DNA from 4 places in the Streptomyces sp. NPDC002232 genome. Region 2 is predicted to be linked to each of the others. Evidence: riboswitches for the same ligand, from Rfam matches in the RefSeq annotation. Region 2 holds a riboswitch; each other region holds the start of a gene.

Region 1 (5,016 bases), on a different contig from region 2:
GCGCCAGGAGCGCGCGGCGAGGGCGGTCAGCCCGGTGCGGGCGAGTGCGGACCGTACGGCTTCCTCGTCCGCGGCCGTCGACGCCGACCAGGCCCTGCGGTGCGGGACACGGCCGAGCCGCACCGCCTCGGCCACCGTCAGGTCCACCTGGGTGTCCGCGTGCTGCTCGACCACGGCGACCCTGCGGGCCACCGCGCGGCGGGTCACCGCGCCCAGCCGGTCGCCGTCCAGCGTCACCACCCCGGTGTCCGGCGCGAGGACTCCCGCCAGGACGCGCAGCAGGGTGGACTTGCCCGAACCGTTCGGGCCGAGCAGCCCGGTGAGCGCCCCGGAGCGCGGTGCGAGGGTCACGTCGTCCAGGACGAGCGCCCCGCCGGCCGTGCGGGAGACGCCGTAGGCCCGCAGTCCCGTGCGGCCGGCCGGGACGCCGGTCACCGGGTGCTCCTGGTGCGGTACAGGACGAGGACGAACGCGGGGACGCCGACCAGCGACGTCACCACCCCGACCGGCACCTCCTGAGGGTCGAGGACGGTACGGGCCAGGGTGTCGGCCCACACCAGGAAGATCGCCCCGGCCGGCGCCGCCAGGGGAAGCAACCGGGCGTGGCCCGGGCCGGCCAGGGCGCGGACCGCGTGCGGCAGGACCAGACCGACGAAGCCGATCGCACCCGCCGAGGAGACCAGGACGGCCGTGAGCAGCGCGGTGACGGTGAGGAGGACCAGACGGGTCCGGCCCACGGCCACGCCGAGCGCCGCCGCCGCGTCCTCCCCGAACGCGAAGGCGTCCAGGGTGCGGGCGTGACCACCGCAAACCAGCAGAGCGACGGCGAGGACGGCGGCGCACACGCCGACGTCCGTCCAGCCCGCGCCGGTGAGCGAGCCCAGCAGCCAGAAGAGGACGCCCCGGGTGGTCTCGGCGTCGGCGGCCGTCATCACGACGAACGAGGTCAGCGCCGAGAACAGTTGCATCGCCGCCACTCCGGCCAGGACCACCTTGTCGGTCGACCCGCCCAGCGTGTGGCTCAGCAGCAGCACCAGGGCGAAGGAGCACAGCGCGCCCAGGAAGGCGCCCCCGGCGACGGACACGAGACCCCCGCCCACGCCGAGGACGACGACCGCGACGGCGCCCGTGGAGGCGCCGGAGGAGACGCCCAGTACGAACGGATCGGCCAGCGGATTGCGCAGCAGGGACTGCATCACCGCCCCGCAGACGGCGAGTCCGGCTCCGCACACGGCCGCGAGGAGGGTACGGGGCAGCCGCAGCTCCCACACGATGCCGTCGCGGATCGCGCTCAGGTCCGACGGGCTTCCCCCGAGGTGGGAGACGACCACCGACCAGGCGTCCGCGACGCGGATGTCGGCCGGGCCGATGGTGACGGCGAGGGCGACGGAGGCGCACAGCAGGAGGAGCCCGGCCGCTCCGGCGACCGGCGGGAGGGCCCGCGAGGGCATCCCCCTCCCGGAGAGCGTCCGTTCCGCCGTGCCCGTGCCCGACGGCGTCACTTCGCGAGCCCGTACGTCCGCAGCGCGGCGGCCACCTTCTCGATGCCCTCGACGGTGCGGATCGTCGGGTTCATGGCCTGGCCGCTGAGGATCACGTACCGCTTCTTCCGCACGGCCGTCATGTTCCGGGTGACCGGGTGGGACTCCAGGAACTCGATCTTCTTCGCGGCGCTCTCGGCCGACTGGGCCTTGCGGGTCAGGTCGGCGATCACCAGCACGTCGGGGTCGCGGTCGGCGACGGTCTCCCAGTTGATCTGCGGCCACTCCTCCTTGGTGTCGTCGAAGACGTTCTTCACGCCGAGCGTCCCGCTGACGATGCCCGGCGCACCGCAGCAGCCGGCCATGTACGGCCCCTGGGAGTCGGAGAACCAGTAGAGGACGGACGCGTCGCCGAAGTCGGCACCGGCCCTGGCCTTCGCCACGCGGGCGCGGAGCTCTCCGACGAGCTTCTCGCCCCGCTCCGGGACCTCGAAGATCCTGGCCAGGTCGCGGATCTCGCCGTACACGGTGTCCATGGTCAGCGGCCGGGTGCGCAGGCCGTCGCCGTCGCCGCTGTTGTCCTTGCCGACGCAGTCGGTGGGGGACAGATAGGTCGGTACGCCGAGCTTCGTGAACCGCTCCCTGGGGGCCACGCCGCCCTTGCCCAGGGTGTAGAGGAAGGAGGCGCTGACGAAGTCGGGCTCGGTGTCGAGGACCTTCTCGAAGGAGGGGTAGCGGTCCGCGAGCCGGGGGACCTTCGCGTTCGCCTTCTCCAGGCCCTTGAGGACCGGGTCCGTCCAGGTCGCGGTCCCCACCATCCGGTCCGCCAGCCCGAGGGAGAGCAGGATCTCGGCCGAGCCCTGGTCGAGGGCGACGGCCCGGCGGGGCGCGTGATCGACCTGGACGCGCTGCCCGCAGTTGTCGAGAGCGACCGGAGCGCCGGGCCCGGCCGCCTTCGCCCCGGGCGAGGCGGCCGTGCCGCCGGCGCCACAGCCGGCGACGAGCACGGAACCGGCCACGAGCAGCACGGCGGAACGGACGGAAGGTGCGAGGTGCACGGTGAGGGGTCCTCTGCGTCACGGCTCATGCGCGGAGCCTGTCGTACGGTGCTTCCCGGACGGCGGCACGCGCCGTCCGGGCCGCCAGCAGGTCTTCGGACTCGGGGTCGTCCGGACGGAGCGCCTTCCCGGACCCCTCGGGGCCCAGTGGCCGATGCTCCGCCCGTCACCCTCACCGCTGCGCGTCAGCTCCGGATTCCCACCGGATTCCCTGACCCGTGCACATACCGTATGGATACGTACAGAGGTGCGACTGGCCCGGGCAAACTACCACAGGCCGATCTTGGACCCGTCGGGCCGTCGGTCAGAAGGAAGTCCAGGTGAAGGCGACCTGGTCGCCGTTCTCTATCTCGAACTGGCAGCCGCCGACCGGGGTCGGGGTGCCGTTCACGGAGATGCTCCAGTAGGCCGAGCCGCCCCCGCTCACGCCCTTCACGGTCTCCACCGCGTAGTCGTCGAAGGACGCGTACCAGGTGCCGTCCCACGTGAAGCCGTTGCGCTTGGCCGCGTGGTCGAGGGCGGCCGTCGGGGTGGGGACCTTCGTGGCGTGCGCGCCACCGTTGGTGCCGTCGCACTGGTGCGCGCCGCCGGCGGCGGTCGTCACGTCGTGGCCCCAGGTGAAGATCTTCTTCTTGAAGAGCAGGCCGTCGGGGCCCTGGACGCTGACGGTGACTCTCACCGGCGCGTTCGTGAACGTGGCCGCGGTCTCGGCCTGCGCGACGGCGGGTGCGGTGGTCAGGGCGAGACCGAGCGCGGCGGTGGTCACGGCGGCGCGGCGGAGCAGGGTGGTGCGCATGGTGTTCCTCTCGACGAGGGATGTGGTCGGTGGTTCATCCGGCCGTGGCGTCCGGGCCCCTGTCCCGACCGGCGAACCGGATCGGAGCCTGGAAGCGGGCCTTGCGGGCGGCACGGCGGAAGACGGTGAGGACGGCGGGTCCCGCCAGGGTGATGACGACGAGGTTGGTGACGGCGCGGCCGGTGTCCCAGCCGAGCGAGGTCGCCAGGTCGAAGGCGACGTACCGCTGGAACTGCTCGGTGAACGGCAGCCCCGGAAGGTAGGCGATCGAGCTGTTCGGGTCCAGGGAGAAGGGCCAGAAGGACAGGTTGAGCAGGAAGCCGAACAGATAGCCGGAGACCGAGCCGTACACCGCGAGGAGGGCGACCTCCCGCCGTCCCGTGGCCTTCGGCAGGAACCCGGCGAGCATGCCCACGAAGGCGCAGCCGAACATCTGGTACGGCATCCAGGGGCCGACGCCGCCGGTGATGAGCGCCGAGGCGAAGAGCGAGGTGCAGCCCAGGGTGAAACCGAAGCCCGGTCCGTACACCCGGCCCGCGAGCACGAGGAGGAAGAAGACCGTCTCGATGCCGGCGGTCCCCGCCCCGAGGGGGCGGATCGCGGCGTTCACGGCCGACAGCACCCCCAGCATGGCCAGGGCCTTGGAGTTGATGCCGCCCTCGGCGATCTCCGAGATCACCACGGAGAGCACGATCACGAGCAGGACGCCGAAGATCAGGGGCGGGGCGTAGTTCGAGCCGAACTTGCCCGGCGCCACGAGGAACGGCCAGAAGAACGCGACCACGCCGAGGAAGGCCGCCATCGCGATGACGAGCGCCGCCCGGGGGCGGATGCGGATGGCGGCGGGGGAGGTGCTCACGCGCGCGGGTCCGTTCCGTCGGCGGCGAGGACCGAGGCCAGTTGGTCCACGGCGAGGTAGGGGAGCGGGGCGAGGATCTTCGCGGTCTGCGGGGCGAAGACGGGGGAGGCGACGATGACCTCCGTGGTGGGCCCGTCGGCGACGATGTCCCCCTCGGCCATGACGACCACCCGGTCGGCGGCTCGGGCGACGAACTCGACGTCGTGGGTGGAGATGACGACCGTGCGGCCTTCCGCCGCGAGCCCGTCGACGAGGGTGATCAGCTCGCCCTTGGCCCGGTAGTCGAGCCCGCGCGTGGGCTCGTCGAGCAGCACGACCCGCGGGGCGGCGGCCAGTTGGATCGCCAGGACGAGGGCGAGCTTCTGGCCCTCGGACAGATCGCGGGGATGGGTGGTGTCGGGGATGCCGGGAGCGAGCCGGTCCAGGATGGTGCGGGCGGGGGTCCCGTCGGCCGCGACCCCCGACTCCGCGTCGGCCTGGTCGAGTTCCTGCCTGACGCTCTCCAGGTAGAGGAGGTCGGTGGGGGTCTGCGGCACCAGGCCGACGAGGCGGCGCGCCTCGCTCGCCGAGACCTTCCGGGGATCCGGTGCCTTCGGATCGCCGGGCTCCCCGACCGTGACGGACCCGGCCTTGCGGGGTCCTGAGCCCTGGAGGGCCCAGAGCAGGGAGGACTTGCCGGAGCCGTTGCGTCCCATCAGCGCGGTGACCTCGCCCGCGCGGAGGTCGAGGTCGACCTCGCGGACGGCGGGCACGCCCTGGTACGTCACGGTGACGCCGCGCGCGGTCAGCAGCCCGGGCCGGTCGGCGCCGGGCGCCGGGCGT
Region 2 (5,016 bases):
CGATGAGGTGGTCGCTCAGCAGGTTGACCTCGTCGACGTACAGGATGCCCCGGTGCGCGGCGGCGAGGAGCCCCGGCTCGAAGGCCTTCACGCCGTCGGCGAGCGCCTTCTCGATGTCGAGCGCGCCGACGAGCCGGTCCTCGGAGGCGCCGACGGGCAGCTCGACCATGCGGGCGGGCCGTGCGGTGCCGGGAGCGTTGCCGTGCGGGCCGTCGGGGCAGCCGAGGTCGGGGGAGTCCGGGTCGCAGCTGAACCGGCAGCCGGCGACCACCGGGACCTCCGGCAGCAGCTCGGCGAGCGCGCGGACGGCGGTGGACTTGGCGGTGCCCTTCTCGCCGCGCACGAGCACGCCGCCGACGGCCGGGCTGACGGCGTTCAGCAGCAGCGCGAGCCGCAGGTCGTCCATGCCGACGACGGCGGTGAACGGATACCGGGTGCTCATCGGGTGGTTCCTTCCTCGAGTTCGATCGGCTGGTGTGCGGGGCGCCGCCGCGATGCCGCGGCGGTCGCGGACGACGCGCGGCGGCCCGCCCGCGCCCGGTGCGGTCCCGGGGCCGTGCTCACGGCGCGCCCGGCGGCACGAACGGCAGGCCCTCCGGGGCGCCCCGCTCGATCAGGCGCAGCAGCGCGTCGGTGTCCGCGTGCTCCTCGATCAGGTCGCCGAGCCGGTCGAGCTGCTCCTCCCGCAGCGCGCCGAAGGACGTGTCGGGCGCCGGCACGAACCGCCGGCCCGCCGCCGCGGCGACCTCCCGCAGGAAGGCCCTGCGGAAGCCGTCGCTCTCCAGCGAGCCGTGCCAGTGGGTGCCCCACACGGAGCCGACCCGGCAGCCGTCCAGGAACGGCTCGCCGCCGAGCACGTCCGCGACGCCGTGGTGGATCTCGTACCCCTCGACCCGCTCGCCGAGCGCCTCGCCGACCGGCCGGGCGAGCGTCTTCTCGACCCCGAACCGGACCCGTACGGGCAGCAGCCCGAGGCCGTCGACCACGCCGGCCTTCGACTCGACGTCGTCCTCGATGCGCTCGCCCAGGGCCTGGAAGCCGCCGCAGACGCCGAGCACCGGCCGGCCCTCGGCCGCGCGCCGCGCGAGGGCGTCCGCCAGGCCCCGCTCCCGCAGCCAGGCGAGCGCCTTGACCGTCCCCCGGGTGCCGGGCACGACCACGAGGTCGGCGTCGACGAGCTCCTCGGGCCGGTCCACGAAGCGGACGACCACGCCCGGCTCGGCGGCGAGCGCGTCGACGTCGGTGAAGTTGGACATCAGCGGGACGGCGCAGACGGCGACCCGCAGCACGTCCGCGCCGACCGGCGGCGCGACGACCGACTCGCGGACGGTGCCCCGCAGGGAGACCCGCAGGCCGTCCTCCTCGTCGATGCCGAGCCCGTGCGCGTACGGCAGGACGCCGAAGGTCCGGCGGCCGGTGAGCCCGTGCAGCATGTCGAGGCCCGGTTCCAGCAGGGTGACGTCGCCCCGGAACTTGTTGACCAGGTAACCGGCCACCAGCGACTGGTCCTCCGGGGACAGCAGCGCGGTCGTCCCGAAGAACTGGGCGAAGACCCCGCCCCGGTCGATGTCCCCGACGACGACCACGGGCAGCCGCGCGGCGCGCGCGATGCCCATGTTCACGATGTCCGTGCGCCGCAGGTTGATCTCGGCCGGGCTCCCCGCCCCCTCGCAGATCACGGCGTCGTACGTGCCCCGGAGCTCCTCCAGGCAGGCCATCACCGGCTCGAACAGGGTCTGCTGCCGGCCGCCGTGGTAGCCCCGCGCGCTCATCTCGCCGACCGGCCTGCCCATGAGGACGACCTGGCTGGAGCGGTCGCCGCCGGGCTTGAGCAGGACCGGGTTCATCAGCGCGGTCGGCTCCACCCGGGCGGCCTGGGCCTGCATGGCCTGGGCGCGGCCTATCTCGGCGCCCTCCCGGGTGACGAAGGAGTTCAGGGACATGTTCTGCCCCTTGAACGGCGCGACCTTGATGCCCTGCCGGACCAGCCAGCGGCATATTCCGGCCGTGACGACGCTCTTGCCCGCGTCGGACGTGGTCCCGGCGACCAGCAGCCCCCCACCCCTCATGCGTTCCTCCGCTTCAGCGCGCTCGCGATCATGCGGCCGCCCACGCAGGCGACCAGGGTCAGTCCGGTGACCCGGCGGGAGAGCCGGACCGCGCGGTCGATGTCGGCGACCTCGACGGGCCGTCCCTCCCCGTTGAGGACGGGCCGGTGCTCGACCCGCCCGGCGTAGGAGAGGGTGCCCCCGAGGCGCACGCCGAGGGCGCCCGCGAAGGAGGCCTCGACGGGGCCCGCGTTCGGGCTGGGGTGCCGCCCCGCGTCCGCCCGCCAGGCCCGTACGGCGCCGCGCGGGTCCGGTCCGGCGACGGTGGCGAGGGCGGCGGTGAGCCGGGCGCCGGGCCAGCCGGCCAGGTCGTCGAGGCGGGCCGAGGCCCAGCCGTACCGGCGGTACCGGGGGGACTTGTGGCCGACCATCGCGTCGAGGGTGTTGACCGCGCGGAAGCCCACCAGGCCGGGCACGCCCGCGACCGCTCCCCAGAAGAGGGCGCCCACGACCGCGTCGGAGGTGTTCTCGGCGACGGACTCGACGACCGCGCGGGCCATCGCCGGACCGTCGAGGGACTGCGGGTCGCGCCCGCACAGGTGGGGCAGCCGCTCGCGGGCCACCTCCAGGTCGCCGACGGAGAGGGCGCCGCCGATCGCGCGGGCCTCGCGCCCCAGGGTCGTACCGCCGACGACGGACCAGACGGCGGCGGCGGTGAGCGCGGCGGACCCGGCGCGGCTGCCCCGCACCGCGCGGGTGGCGAGGGCACCGGCCGCGACGGCGGTACCGGCGCAGACGGCGGTGTGCAGGGCGCCCCGGCCCCGGTGGTCGCGCCACAGGGCGTCCTCGACCCGGGCGGCGGCCCGGCCGAACGCGGCGACGGGGTGGCCGCGGCGGGGGTCGCCGACGAGCAGGTCGACGGCGAGTCCGGCGGCCGCGCCGTACGCGAAGGCGGCGGTGGCTCTGGAGAACAGGGGGGTGCGGCCGGGCATGGCGCTGTGTCCTCACTCAGGGTCCGCGCCCTGGATCGACGTGACCGGCGGCGAGAGTTCCTGACTGCCGGACCCGTCGGATCCGGTCACAGTGGCGGGACCGCGCCGGAATCGCACCGGACTTCCTCTACTGCCGCCGTAATGGCCTCGGCAGTCCACCACGGGCCGAGAACAGCCGTCAACTCACCCTTGACCTGCACCGCGTCACTGTGCGAAGCACCACAGACACGACGGCGGGGCGGCCCGCACCCGAAGGTGCGGACCGCCCCGCCGGTCACGCCCGACGCGTCAGGCGACGATCAGGTAGATGCCGTACGCCACGGCCGCCAGGCACAGGGCGAAGCAGGCGTAGGCGCCGGTGCGGGCCAGGGCGGCGGCCTGCTCCTGCTTGGAGAGGCCGATGACACCGAGGGTGAAGAGGCCCACGAGGGCGACGGTCGCCACGAGGCTGACTCCGAAGACGGAGCCGAGAGCTGCCCAGTCGATCTTCATGCTTGGTTCCAGTTCCTTAGACCGCGGCGGCGGGGGCCGGGGGAGCGGCCGGGTCCGTGGGGACCGGCGCGGGGATGGTGGTCTTCAGGTCCGCGACGGCGGCGACGGAGCCGGCCGGCGGCGGGGTGACGGCCGCGATCGCGGTGGTCACGACGCCCGCGGGCTCGGCGTCGCCGTCCAGGTCGTCGGCCGTGACGTTGTGCTGGTCGACCGGCTTGCGGCGGGACAGGGACCAGATCACGGCGGAGCCGGCGACCAGCAGGACCGCGACGGCGACGATGCCCCAGGGACCCTGCTTGGTGAGGAACTCGGCACCGGCGCCGACCAGGGCGGCGGCGGGCAGCGTCAGGCCCCAGGCGACGAACATCCGGGTGGCGGTCGACCAGCGGACGACACCGCCCTTGCGGCCGAGACCGGCACCCATCACGGCACCCGAGCAGGACTGGGTGGTGGAGAGGGAGAAGCCGAGGTGCGAGGAGGCGAGGATGACCGTGGCGGCACTGGTCTGGGCGGCGAAGCCCTGCTGCGGCCGGAGGTCGGTGAGGCCCTTGCCCATGGTGCGGATGATGCGCCAGCCACCGAGGTAGGTGCCGAGCGCGATGGCCACACCGGCGGAGACGATGACCCACAGGGGCGGGTTCGAGCCGGGGGCGACGACGCCCTGGGTGACCAGGGCGAGGGTGATGATGCCCATCGTCTTCTGGGCGTCGTTGGTGCCGTGGGCGAGGGAGACGAGACCGGCGGAGGCGATCTGGCCGACGCGGTAGCCCTTGGCGGTGTGCTTCTCGTCGGTCTTCGCGCCGATCCGGTACGTCAGGCGGGTGGCCAGCATCGCGGCGAGACCGGCGACGATGGGCGCGGCCACGGCCGGGATGAGGACCTTGGTGACGATGGTCGGGGCGTTCACGGCGGACCAGCCGGCCGACATGACCGCGGCGCCGATGAGGCCGCCGAAGAGCGCGTGGGACGAGCTGGACGGCAGACCGAGCAGCCAGGTCAGCAGATTCCACAGGATGGCGCCCACGAGCGCCGCGAAGATCACTTCTGTGCGAATGCCCTCTTCGTTGATGATCCCGCCGGAGATCGTCTTGGCGACCTCCACGGACAGGAAGGCGCCGACGAGGTTCAGCACGGCGGACATGGCCACCGCCGTCTTGGGCTTGAGAGCACCGGTCGAGATGGTCGTGGCCATCGCGTTCGCGGTGTCGTGGAAACCGTTCGTGAAATCGAACACGAGAGCTGTCACGACCACAATGGCGAGCAGCAGCGTGATGTGTTCCATTTACCCAGGCAATCGTTCGACGTCAGTGGCTCGTCGAACGTAAGCAACCTGGGTGAACGGAAGATGAACTGACGCGGGCGGCGTGGTGTCCCTATCCGGTGTCAAGAGGTTCCGCTTGTGGCCCCCGGGTGCCGGGGTGTCCACGATGCGGTCACCCGGCAACCACGGGTGATCCGGGCCCTTCCGGGGCACGTACGACCTG
Region 3 (5,016 bases), on a different contig from region 2:
GGGGCACCCACCTCGTGCTGCGCTCCGAGACCCTCGGTCCCCTCTCGGCCGGTCTGCACATCCCCATCCCCGGCGAGACGAACCGCTTCGTCCTGGTCCTGCCGCAGGGCGACGGCCGGGTGTACGTCGGCCTCACCGACGAGCCCGTCGACGGCGACGTCCCCGACGTGCCCGAGGTCCCCGAGACCGACATCGGCTTCCTCCTCGACGTCCTGGGCTCCGCGCTCGACGTCACCGTCCACCGGTCCGACGTGGTCGGGGCCTTCGCGGGCCTGCGGCCGCTGCTCGACACGCGGGACGCCTCGGGACGCACCGCCGACATCTCGCGCAAGCACGCCGTGCTCACCTCCCCCGACGGCATCGTCACCGTCGTCGGCGGCAAGCTGACCACCTACCGCCGCATGGCCCAGGACGCCGTCGACGCCGCCGTGGCCGCCCGGGGCCTGGACGCGGGCCCCTGCCGCACCACGTCCCTCCCGCTCGTCGGCGCCGCACGACCGCAGACCCTCGCCGGGCTGGACGTGCCGGCCCGTCTCGTCCAGCGGTACGGCTCCGAGGCACCGGCCGTCCGGGCCCTCGGCCTCGCGGATCCCGCGCTCGCCGAGCCCGTCGTCCCGGGCCACACGGTCACCGGCGCCGAACTCGTCTGGGCGGTCCGCCACGAGGGCGCCCTCGACGTCGCCGACCTCCTCGACCGCCGCACCCGCGTCGGCCTGGTCCCGGAGGACCGCGCCCTGGCCGAGGAGGCGGCGCGGGACGCCCTCGCGAGGACGGCCCCGGTGGGCTGAGACGGGGTGCCGTCCCCGGCCGGACTCCGGGCGGGGACGGCACCCGGGCCGGGGTCGTGACGTGCCCGGTCCTGGCCGGGGCGGGCCCGTACCGGATGCACCGCGCGACGTCCGGTGTTGGAATGGCGACCGGGGGCGTCCACGATCCGAGGTGACGTTGTGAGCGAGCAATTCGACGAGATCGGGCCCATCGACTACGTGGTGGTCGAATTTCCCGGCAACCGCATGACGGGCGAGGGCTTCCCGCTCCTGGTCGATCTGGTGGACCGCGGCATCATCCGGATCCTCGACCTGATGTTCATCAGGAAGGACGAGGACGGTTCGGTGACCGCGCTGGAGATCGCGGACTTCGACGGGGACGGCAATCTCGACCTCTCCGTCTTCGAGGGCGTCCAGTCGGGGCTGCTCGGGCAGGACGACCTGGACGAGGCCGCCGAGGCCGTGGAGCCCGGCAACTCCGCCGGACTGCTGATCTACGAGAACGTGTGGGCCGCGCCGTTCGCCACCGCCCTGCGGCGGAGCGGGGCGCAGTTGGTCGCCTCCGGCCGAGTGCCCGTCCAGGCCCTCCTCGCCTCGCTCGACGCGGCCGAGGAATCGGCCTGACCCCTCGGGCCCCCGGCTTCCGGGCCGGCGGGCCCGGAAGCCGTCCGACGCCGTCGCGTCGGTCACGAGAGGAGAACGCGATGCCCGGTCTGCTTCGCGGAGTGGCCCGTACCGCGGTCGTCGCGGGTACGGCGACCGCCGTGTCCAACCGCGTGTCCCGCCGTCAACAGGGCCGATGGGCCGCCCAGCAGGGATACCAGCAGCAGCCCGCCGAACCCCCGCCCGCCGCCGCGCCCGTGGCCGCGTCGCAACCCGACGAGAGCATGGAGAGCAAGCTCGACCAGCTCAAGCAGCTCGGAGACCTCAAGGAGCAGGGAGTGCTCACCGAGGCCGAGTTCGAGGAGCAGAAGCGCAGGATCCTGGGCTGACCCCTCGGGCGCCGCACGGCCCCCGGACCGTCCGGCAGAGAGATGCCCGACGGTCCGGGGGCCCGCGTCACGAGCGGTCGCGCTTGAGGGAGTCCATGATTCCCTCGGCCCGGTGGCGCACGCTCCTCGCCTTCTGACGGATCGTGGCCTTCGCCCGGTCCGTCCTGCCCTCGGCCTCCAGGCGCTCGTGCCCGGTGACCTTCCCGGCGATCTCCTTGAGCCTGCCCCTGGCCTTGTCCACGGCGTCGTTCATGCCCGCGATCCTCCGTCCGGATCGGTTTCCTCCCTCCACGCTAGGTTCGGAGCGTCCCGGGTGCGCGTCGACGGGCCCGAGGCGCCGCCTCACGACGTCGGGCGGCGCCCCCGCGAAGGGGGCAGACTTGTACGGGAGCCCCGCGCGGGCCGCCGGCCTCGCGGGTCCTCCGTCCCGGCCGCGCCACGCATGGAGTTCCGCGGCGGTCCACCCGGTGAGCGGGAGGCAGACACATGACCACACCACAGGGCTCCGCATCCGGCGCCGGGCCCACCCCTCCCGCGGGCGACCCGGAGGACCAGCTCGCGCGCCTCGGCCGTTCCTGGACCTGGCTCCTCGGCGCGGCGGTGGCGACCCTCGTACCGGGCGTCCTGGTGCTCGTCTGGCCGGACGTGACCCTGCACGTCCTGGCCGTCCTCATCGGGCTCTACCTGCTGGTGATGGGCGGCTTCCGCTTCGTGTCCGTCTTCGGCCGGGACAGCGGCGACCGCGTGCCCGGCCTCATCCTGGCGGTCCTGTGCGTCCTGGGCGGGGTGCTGTGCCTGCGGAACCCGCTCCAGACGATCGCCGCGCTCTCGCTGATCGTCGGCGCCGTCTGGCTGGTGTCCGGCATCGTCACCCTGTACTCCGCCATCGCCACCCGGAACATGCCGCACCGCGGCGTCGTCATGGCCGTCGGGATCCTCGGCATCGTCGCGGGCATCGTGGTCCTGGCGCTGCCCACCGAGTCGGCCCGCGCCCTGACCCGGCTGCTCGGACTCTGGCTCGTCCTCCTGGGCCTCGCGGAGGCGGCGGTCGCCCTGGCGTGGCGGTCGGCCCTGCGCAGGGCGGGCATCCCGCCCGGGGGACGGTGACGGAGACGCCGGGCCCGCCGCGCGCGACGTGGAAAGAGCGCTGCGGCGTGGCCGGTCCACGCAGGCGCACGTCGCTTTCACGTCCGGATGCTGGAAGTCGCTCGCCGCTGGGCGATCACACCCCTTAGGGTGGCTTCCGCAGCTGGTTCGCCCCGTCCGCCAGGCGGGATGCGTCGCAAGAGGGAACCCGGTGGGAATCCGGGACTGCCCCGCAGCGGTGAGCGGGAACGACCGCCGTCATACGCACTGGGACCGACTCGGTCCTGGGAAGCGACGGCCATTAGGTGTCCTCCGGTCCTGTCCGGAGAGCGTGCCCGCGAGTCCGAAGACCTGCCCGCTGCCCGTGCGCGGACGTATTCCGCGTACGGACATCCCGGTGACCTCGTGGGCGGGTCGGCGTACACAGCGAGCGGCACGCACGGAGTTCTCCCGTGACGTGGTCCGTACGTTCTGGCGTTCCTTCGCGTCCATCCCCGTCTCCGGGTGCTCTGGACACGTCTCGCGAAGGAGAGTTCCGTGACAGCGAAGCCCGCGGCCGCACGAGCCACCGTGTACGGCTACCCCCGCCAGGGTCGGAACCGCGAACTGAAGAAGGCCGTCGAGGGCTACTGGAAGGGCCGGGTCACCGCCGAAGCCCTCCGCGCCACCGCCGCCGAACTGCGCCGTGCGAACTGGCGGCAGCTGGCCGACGCCGGCATCCACGAAGTGCCCACCGGCGACTTCTCGTTCTACGACCACGTCCTGGACACCAGCGTCATGGTCGGCGCCGTCCCCGCCCGCCACCGCGCCGCCGTCGACGCGGACGCCCTCGACGGGTACTTCGCGATGGCCCGCGGCACCCAGGACGTGGCGCCGCTGGAGATGACCAAGTGGTTCGACACCAACTACCACTACCTGGTCCCCGAGCTCGGCCCGGACACCGTCTTCAGCACCGACTCCACCCGACAGGTCGCCGAGCTGAAGGAAGCCCTCGCGCTCGGTCTGACCGCCCGCCCGGTCCTCGTCGGCCCCGTCACCTACCTGCTCCTCGCCAAGCCCGCGCCCGGCGTGGCCGCCGACTTCGACCCGATCACCCTCCTCGACCGGCTGCTCCCCGTCTACGCCGAGGTCCTCGCCGACCTGCGCGCGGCGGGAGCCGAGTGGGTCCAGCTGGACGAGCCCGCTCTCGTCCAGGACCGCACTCCGGCCGAGCTGAACGCCGCCGCCCGCGCGTACCGCGACCTCGGCGCGCTCGGGGACCGGCCGAAGCTGCTCGTCGCCTCCTACTTCGACCGCCTCGGCGACGCCCTCCAGGTGCTCGCCGCCGCCCCCGTGGACGGTCTCGCCCTCGACTTCACCGGCCCCGCCGCCGCCAACCTCGACGACCTCGCCGCCGTCGGCGGACTGCCCGGCAAGCGCCTGGTCGCGGGCGTCGTCAACGGCCGCAACATCTGGATCGACGACCACCAGAAGTCCCTGGCCACCCTCGCCACCCTGCTCGGTCTCGCCGACCGGGTCGACGTGGCCGCCTCCTGCTCCCTGCTGCACGTCCCGCTGGACGCGAGCGCCGAGGGCGACATCGACCCCGAGGTCCGGCGCTGGCTCGCCTTCGCCCGCCAGAAGACCACCGAGGTCGCCACCCTCGCCAAGGGCCTCGCCCACGGCACCGACGCGATCAGCGCCGAACTGGCCGCCAACCGGGCCGACCTGGCCTCCCGCGCCGGCTCCGCCCTCACCCGCGACCCCGCCGTCCGCGCCCGCACCGCCGCGATCACCGACGCGGACGTCCGCCGCTCCCAGCCGTACGCCGAGCGGACCGCGGCCCAGCGCGCCCACCTGGGCCTGCCGCTGCTGCCGACCACCACCATCGGCTCCTTCCCGCAGACCGACGAGCTCCGCGTGGCCCGCGCCGACCTGCGCGCCGGCCGCATCGACACGGCCGGATACGAGGAGCGGATCAAGGACGAGATCCGCGAGGTCCTCGCCTTCCAGGAGAAGACGGGCGTCGACGTGCTCGTGCACGGCGAGCCCGAGCGCAACGACATGGTGCAGTACTTCGCCGAGCAGCTGACCGGCTACGTCGCCACCCAGCACGGCTGGGTGCAGTCGTACGGCACCCGCTACGTCCGGCCCCCGGTCCTGGCCGGGGACATCTCGCGCCCCGAACCGAT
Region 4 (5,016 bases), on a different contig from region 2:
CGAGCGCCTGGAGGACCTGGCGGCGAACGCCCGCACCGAGTGCCTCTCGCTGCTGCCCGGCGGCGCCCAGCTCCCCGACACGATGGACGCGAGCCAGCCGCTCGACCAGCTCGCCCTGGAGCGCGGGGTGAAGATCCGCTCGATCTACCAGGAGAGCTTCCGGAACGACCCGCCGACCGTCGAGTACGTCCGCTGGTACTGCGACCTCGGCGGCGACGCGCGGACCGTGCCCGTCGTCCCGATGCTCATGGTGATCGTCGACCGGGAGGCCGCGCTCGTCCCCGTCGACCCGGCGGACGGGCGCGCCGGGGCGCTGGAGGTCCGCAGCCCCGGCCTGGTCCACGCGCTCGTGGTGCTCTTCGACCGGCTGTGGGACGCGGGCACCCCCTTCGGCGAGGCCCCGCGCCGCGACGCGCACGACCTCTCGCCGCAGGAGCGGGAGTTGCTGATGCTCCTCGGCATCGGCTGCACCGACGACATCGCGGCCCGCCGGCTGGGGGTCTCGCTGCGGACCGTCCGCCGGATGAGCTCCGAACTGATGAACCGACTGGGTGCGCGCAGCCGGTTCGAGGCGGGCGTACGGGCGGCGAAAGAGGGCTGGCTCTGAGAATTCCCGTCCGTTATCGGGATGGCTCTGACAAAGTCGCATCCGTTATGCGGACAGGGGTTCCCTGGAGGGGTACCGTCCCCTAGATTTCCCCAGCATTACCGAGGTGATCAGCGAGGGGACGGGAATCGCCATGTCAGAAACGCCAGATGCGACACAAGGGAAACAACCGACCATCACTCCCCTGCGGGTGGTGATCGCACTCTGCCTGATCGCCCCGTTCGTGGCGATGCTCTGGGTGAGCTCCTATGCGAAGACCGAACCGCTTTTCGCCGGAATCCCGTTCTTCTACTGGTACCAGATGCTCTGGGTGCTCATCTCCACGGCCCTCACCATGATCGCGTACAAGCTGTGGCAGCTGGACCAGCGTGCCCGCAAGGGAGGTGACGCGCGATGAAGGACGGCGTGAACGGCGTGGCGCTCGGCGTCTTCGTCTTCTTCTTCGTGGCCGTCACGGTCATGGGCTTCCTGGCCGCGCGCTGGCGCAGGGCCGACAACGAGCAGAGCCTCGACGAATGGGGCCTGGGCGGCCGGTCGTTCGGCACCTGGGTGACCTGGTTCCTGCTCGGCGGCGACCTCTACACGGCGTACACCTTCGTCGCCGTGCCCGCGGCGATCTACGCGGCGGGCGCGGCCGGCTTCTTCGCCGTGCCGTACACGATCCTGGTGTACCCGCTGATCTTCACCTTCCTGCCGCGCCTCTGGTCGGTCTCGCACAAGCACGGATACGTCACCACCTCGGACTTCGTGCGCGGCCGCTTCGGCTCCAAGGGCCTGTCGCTGGCGGTGGCGGTCACCGGCATCCTCGCCACCATGCCGTACATCGCGCTCCAGCTCGTCGGCATCCAGGCCGTCCTGGACGTGATGGGCGTCGGCGGCGGCGAGAACACCCACTGGTTCGTCAAGGACCTGCCGCTGCTGATCGCCTTCGGCGTCCTCGCGGCGTACACGTACTCCTCGGGCCTACGCGCCCCCGCGCTCATCGCCTTCGTCAAGGACACCCTGATCTACCTCGTCATCGCGGTGGCGATCATCTACATCCCGATCAAGCTGGGCGGCTTCGACGAGATCTTCGCGAAGGCCGGCGAGGCGTACGCGCAGACCAACCCGGCGACCGGGAAGCCGCGCGGCACGCTCGCCCCCGGCGAGGCCGGACAGTGGACGTACGCGACGCTCGCGCTCGGCTCGGCGCTCGCGCTCTTCATGTACCCGCACTCCATCACGGCGACCCTGTCGTCCCGGAGCCGTGAGGTCATCCGCCGCAACACCACGATCCTGCCGCTGTACTCGCTGATGCTGGGCCTGCTCGCGCTGCTCGGCTTCATGGCGATCGCCGCCGGCATCAAGGTCACGAACGGCCAGCTCGCCATCCCGCAGCTCTTCGAGACCATGTTCCCGGACTGGTTCGCGGGCGTCGCCTTCGCCGCCATCGGCATCGGCGCGCTCGTCCCGGCCGCGATCATGTCGATCGCCGCGGCCAACCTCTTCACCCGCAACATCTACAAGGACTTCCTCAAGCCCGACGCCACCCCGGCGCAGGAGACCAAGGTCTCCAAGCTGGTCTCGCTCCTGGTGAAGGTCGGCGCGCTCGTCTTCGTCCTCACCATGGACAAGACGGTCGCGATCAACTTCCAGCTGCTCGGCGGCATCTGGATCCTCCAGACCTTCCCGGCGCTCGTCGGCGGTCTCTTCACCCGCTGGTTCCACCGCTGGGCGCTGCTCGCCGGCTGGGCCGTCGGCATGATCTACGGCACGGCCGCCGCCTACGGTGTCGCCAGCCCGACCCAGAAGCACTTCGGCGGCTCCGCCGCCGAGATCCCGGGCATCGGCGAGATCGGCTACATCGGCCTCACCGCCTTCGTCCTGAACGTCGTCGTCACGGTCGTCCTGACCTTCGTCCTCAAGGCCGTCAAGGCCCCCGAGGGCGTCGACGAGACCTCCCCGGAGGACTACACGGCGGACGCGGGCGACGCCGGCGTCCGCACCGAGCTCCCGAAGGTCGGCACCCCGACCCACTGAGCCACGGCCACGCGCGCGGAAGGGGCCCGGGACCTCCCGGGCCCCTTCCGCGCGCCGGGCGGCAGACTGGCGGGCATGGACTTCACGATCAGGGCGGTACGGCCCGAGGAGTACGAGCGGCTCGGTGACCTCACCGGGCTCACCTATCTGAACGACGGCCTGCTGCTGCACGGCGAGGACGACTTCTACCTGGACGTGCTGCGCGACACGGCCCGGCGGGCCCGCGAGAGCGAGGTGCTCGTCGCCGCCGACGCCGACGACACCGTCATCGGCGGGGTGACCTTCGCCGCCGGCGGCACCCCGTGGGCCGACATCGCCGTCCCCGGCGAGGCCGAGTTCCGGATGCTGGTGGTCGCCCCGGCGGCCCGCGGCAGGGGCGTCGGAGAGGCCCTCGTGCGCGCCTGCCTGGACCGGGCGCGGGCCCTGGACGGCTGCGCGCGGCTCGTCCTCTCCACGGACGCCAAGATGGTCTCCGCGCACCGGATCTACGAGCGGATGGGCTTCGTCCGCACGCCCGAGCGGGACTGGAACCCCCTCCCCGAGCACGCTCTGCGGACGTACGCACTCGAACTGTAACTCCGGGACCGACACAACATGTGGGGGGTGCTCGAAGGGGCGCCCCCCACATGTATGCTCGACCTCGCTGTCGACGCAGGGGAATCCGGCGCGAATCCGGAACTGTCCCGCAACGGTGTGCTACGTGCGGATTCGTACGGAGTGAGTCCGAGGACCTGCCGACAGCGCGCCCGGTCCGTCCGTTCCGGGTGCCACAGACGTCCGGGCCTCGCGGAGTGGGCCGGTGGACGCGGCGCGCCCGCGCGTACGGGTGCCCGCCTGCCCGCCTCCCCCGCCCTGGCCCCGAGCCGAGCGAGGGAGAGCCCCCACGTGACCATCGCGCCCGCCGATCCGGCCGCAGCGATCGAGAACGACGGCCCCGGGACCGTACTCCTGCGGACCCTGACCGATCTCACCGCCGACCTCCCGGACACCGACCCCGGCAAGGTGGCCGCCGCCGCGCTCCGCGGCCGCAGTGCCCGGTCGGACGAGGCGGAGCTGCGCGAGCTGGCCACCGAGGCCGCCGCCGGCCTGATCGCCGAGGACCCCGCGTACTCCCGGCTCGCCGCCCGGCTCCTCACCCTGACGATCGCCGCCGAGGCGGCCGGCCAGGGAGCCGTGTGCTTCTCGGCCTCGGTCGCCGTCGGCCACCGCGAGGGCCTCATCGCCGACCGGACCGCCGCCTTCGCCGCCCTGCACGCCGACCGCCTCGACGCGACGATCGACCAGGCCGCCGACGACCGCTTCGGCTACTTCGGCCTGCGCACGCTCTACTCGCGCTACCTGCTCCGCCACCCGATCACCCGCAAGGTGATCGAGACCCCGCAGCACTTCATGCTGCGCGTCGCCTGCGGCCTGGCCGAGGACGACAGCGTCCGCGCCCTGGACGAAGTGGCGTCCCTGTACGGCCTGATGAGCCGCCTGGACTACCTCCCCTCATCCCCGACGCTCTTCAACTCCGGCACCCGCCACCCGCAGATGTCCTCCTGCTACCTGCTGGACTCCCCGCAGGACGAGCTGGACTCCATCTACGACCGCTACCACCAGGTCGCGCGTCTCTCGAAGCACGCGGGCGGCATCGGCCTCTCGTACTCCCGCATCCGCGCCCGGGGTTCCCTCATCCGCGGCACCAACGGGCACTCCAACGGCATCGTGCCGTTCCTGAAGACCCTGGACGCCTCCGTCGCCGCCGTGAACCAGGGCGGCCGCCGCAAGGGCGCCGCCGCGGTCTACCTGGAGACCTGGCACGCGGACATCGAGGAGTTCCTGGAGCTCCGCGACAACACGGGCGAGGACCAGCGCCGCACGCACAACCTGAACCTGGCGCACTGGATCCCGGACGAGTTCATGCGCCGGGTCAACGCCGACGCCGAGTGGTCGCTGTTCTCCCCGGCGGACGTGCCCGAGCTCGTCGACCTGTACGGCGAGGAGTTCGACGCCGCCTACCGCAAGGCCGAGGCGGCGGGCCTGGCCCGCAAGACGATGCCGGCCCGCGACCTGTACGGCCGGATGATGCGGACGCTGGCGCAGACCGGCAACGGCTGGATGACGTTCAAGGACGCCTCCAACCGGACCGCGAACCAGACCGCCGTGCCCGGCACCGTCGTCCACTCCTCGAACCTGTGCACGGAGATCATCGAGGTCACGAACGACGGCGAGACCGCGGTCTGCAACCTGGGCTCCGTGAACCTCGGCTCGTTCGTCGTCGGTTCGGACATCGACTGGGAGCGCCTGGACGAGACCGTCCGCACGGCCGTCACCTTCCTCGACCGCGTCGTCGACATCAACTTCTACCCGACCGAGGAGGCCGGCCGCTCCAACGCCCGCTGGCGCCC

Evidence for each region. Region 2 has a riboswitch for cobalamin ahead of ACFYXU_RS07115 (cobalamin biosynthesis protein). Riboswitches for the same ligand answer to the same signal wherever they lie in the genome.
Region 1: linked by a shared signal. The riboswitch ahead of ACFYXU_RS20040 (ABC transporter substrate-binding protein) and the one ahead of ACFYXU_RS07115 (cobalamin biosynthesis protein) in region 2 are both predicted to bind cobalamin.
Region 3: linked by a shared signal. The riboswitch ahead of metE (5-methyltetrahydropteroyltriglutamate--homocysteine S-methyltransferase) and the one ahead of ACFYXU_RS07115 (cobalamin biosynthesis protein) in region 2 are both predicted to bind cobalamin.
Region 4: linked by a shared signal. The riboswitch ahead of ACFYXU_RS02250 (ribonucleoside-diphosphate reductase subunit alpha) and the one ahead of ACFYXU_RS07115 (cobalamin biosynthesis protein) in region 2 are both predicted to bind cobalamin.

The regions. Positions count from the first base shown of each region.
Region 1 is NZ_JBIARV010000004.1:461,963-466,978, forward strand. Features, by position in the region: gene ACFYXU_RS20030 (ABC transporter ATP-binding protein) at 1-435, opposite strand, end outside; gene ACFYXU_RS20035 (FecCD family ABC transporter permease) at 432-1,451, opposite strand; gene ACFYXU_RS20040 (ABC transporter substrate-binding protein) at 1,499-2,539, opposite strand; cobalamin riboswitch at 2,627-2,778, opposite strand; gene ACFYXU_RS20045 (DUF4430 domain-containing protein) at 2,844-3,335, opposite strand; gene ACFYXU_RS20050 (ECF transporter S component) at 3,370-4,194, opposite strand; gene ACFYXU_RS20055 (ABC transporter ATP-binding protein) at 4,191-5,016, opposite strand, start outside.
Region 2 is NZ_JBIARV010000002.1:69,423-74,438, reverse strand. Features, by position in the region: gene ACFYXU_RS07125 (putative cobaltochelatase) at 1-442, opposite strand, end outside; gene ACFYXU_RS07120 (cobyric acid synthase) at 561-2,069, opposite strand; gene ACFYXU_RS07115 (cobalamin biosynthesis protein) at 2,066-3,040, opposite strand; cobalamin riboswitch at 3,075-3,207, opposite strand; gene ACFYXU_RS07110 (hypothetical protein) at 3,329-3,532, opposite strand; gene ACFYXU_RS07105 (inorganic phosphate transporter) at 3,549-4,814, opposite strand.
Region 3 is NZ_JBIARV010000004.1:280,463-285,478, reverse strand. Features, by position in the region: gene ACFYXU_RS19300 (glycerol-3-phosphate dehydrogenase/oxidase) at 1-788, shown strand, start outside; gene ACFYXU_RS19295 (DUF6325 family protein) at 948-1,391, shown strand; gene ACFYXU_RS19290 (SHOCT domain-containing protein) at 1,472-1,759, shown strand; gene ACFYXU_RS19285 (CsbD family protein) at 1,827-2,012, opposite strand; gene ACFYXU_RS19280 (HdeD family acid-resistance protein) at 2,246-2,866, shown strand; cobalamin riboswitch at 2,993-3,219, shown strand; gene metE (5-methyltetrahydropteroyltriglutamate--homocysteine S-methyltransferase) at 3,383-5,016, shown strand, end outside.
Region 4 is NZ_JBIARV010000001.1:508,851-513,866, forward strand. Features, by position in the region: gene ACFYXU_RS02230 (LuxR C-terminal-related transcriptional regulator) at 1-607, shown strand, start outside; gene ACFYXU_RS02235 (DUF3311 domain-containing protein) at 741-1,004, shown strand; gene mctP (monocarboxylate uptake permease MctP) at 1,001-2,626, shown strand; gene ACFYXU_RS02245 (GNAT family N-acetyltransferase) at 2,702-3,202, shown strand; cobalamin riboswitch at 3,240-3,380, shown strand; gene ACFYXU_RS02250 (ribonucleoside-diphosphate reductase subunit alpha) at 3,512-5,016, shown strand, end outside.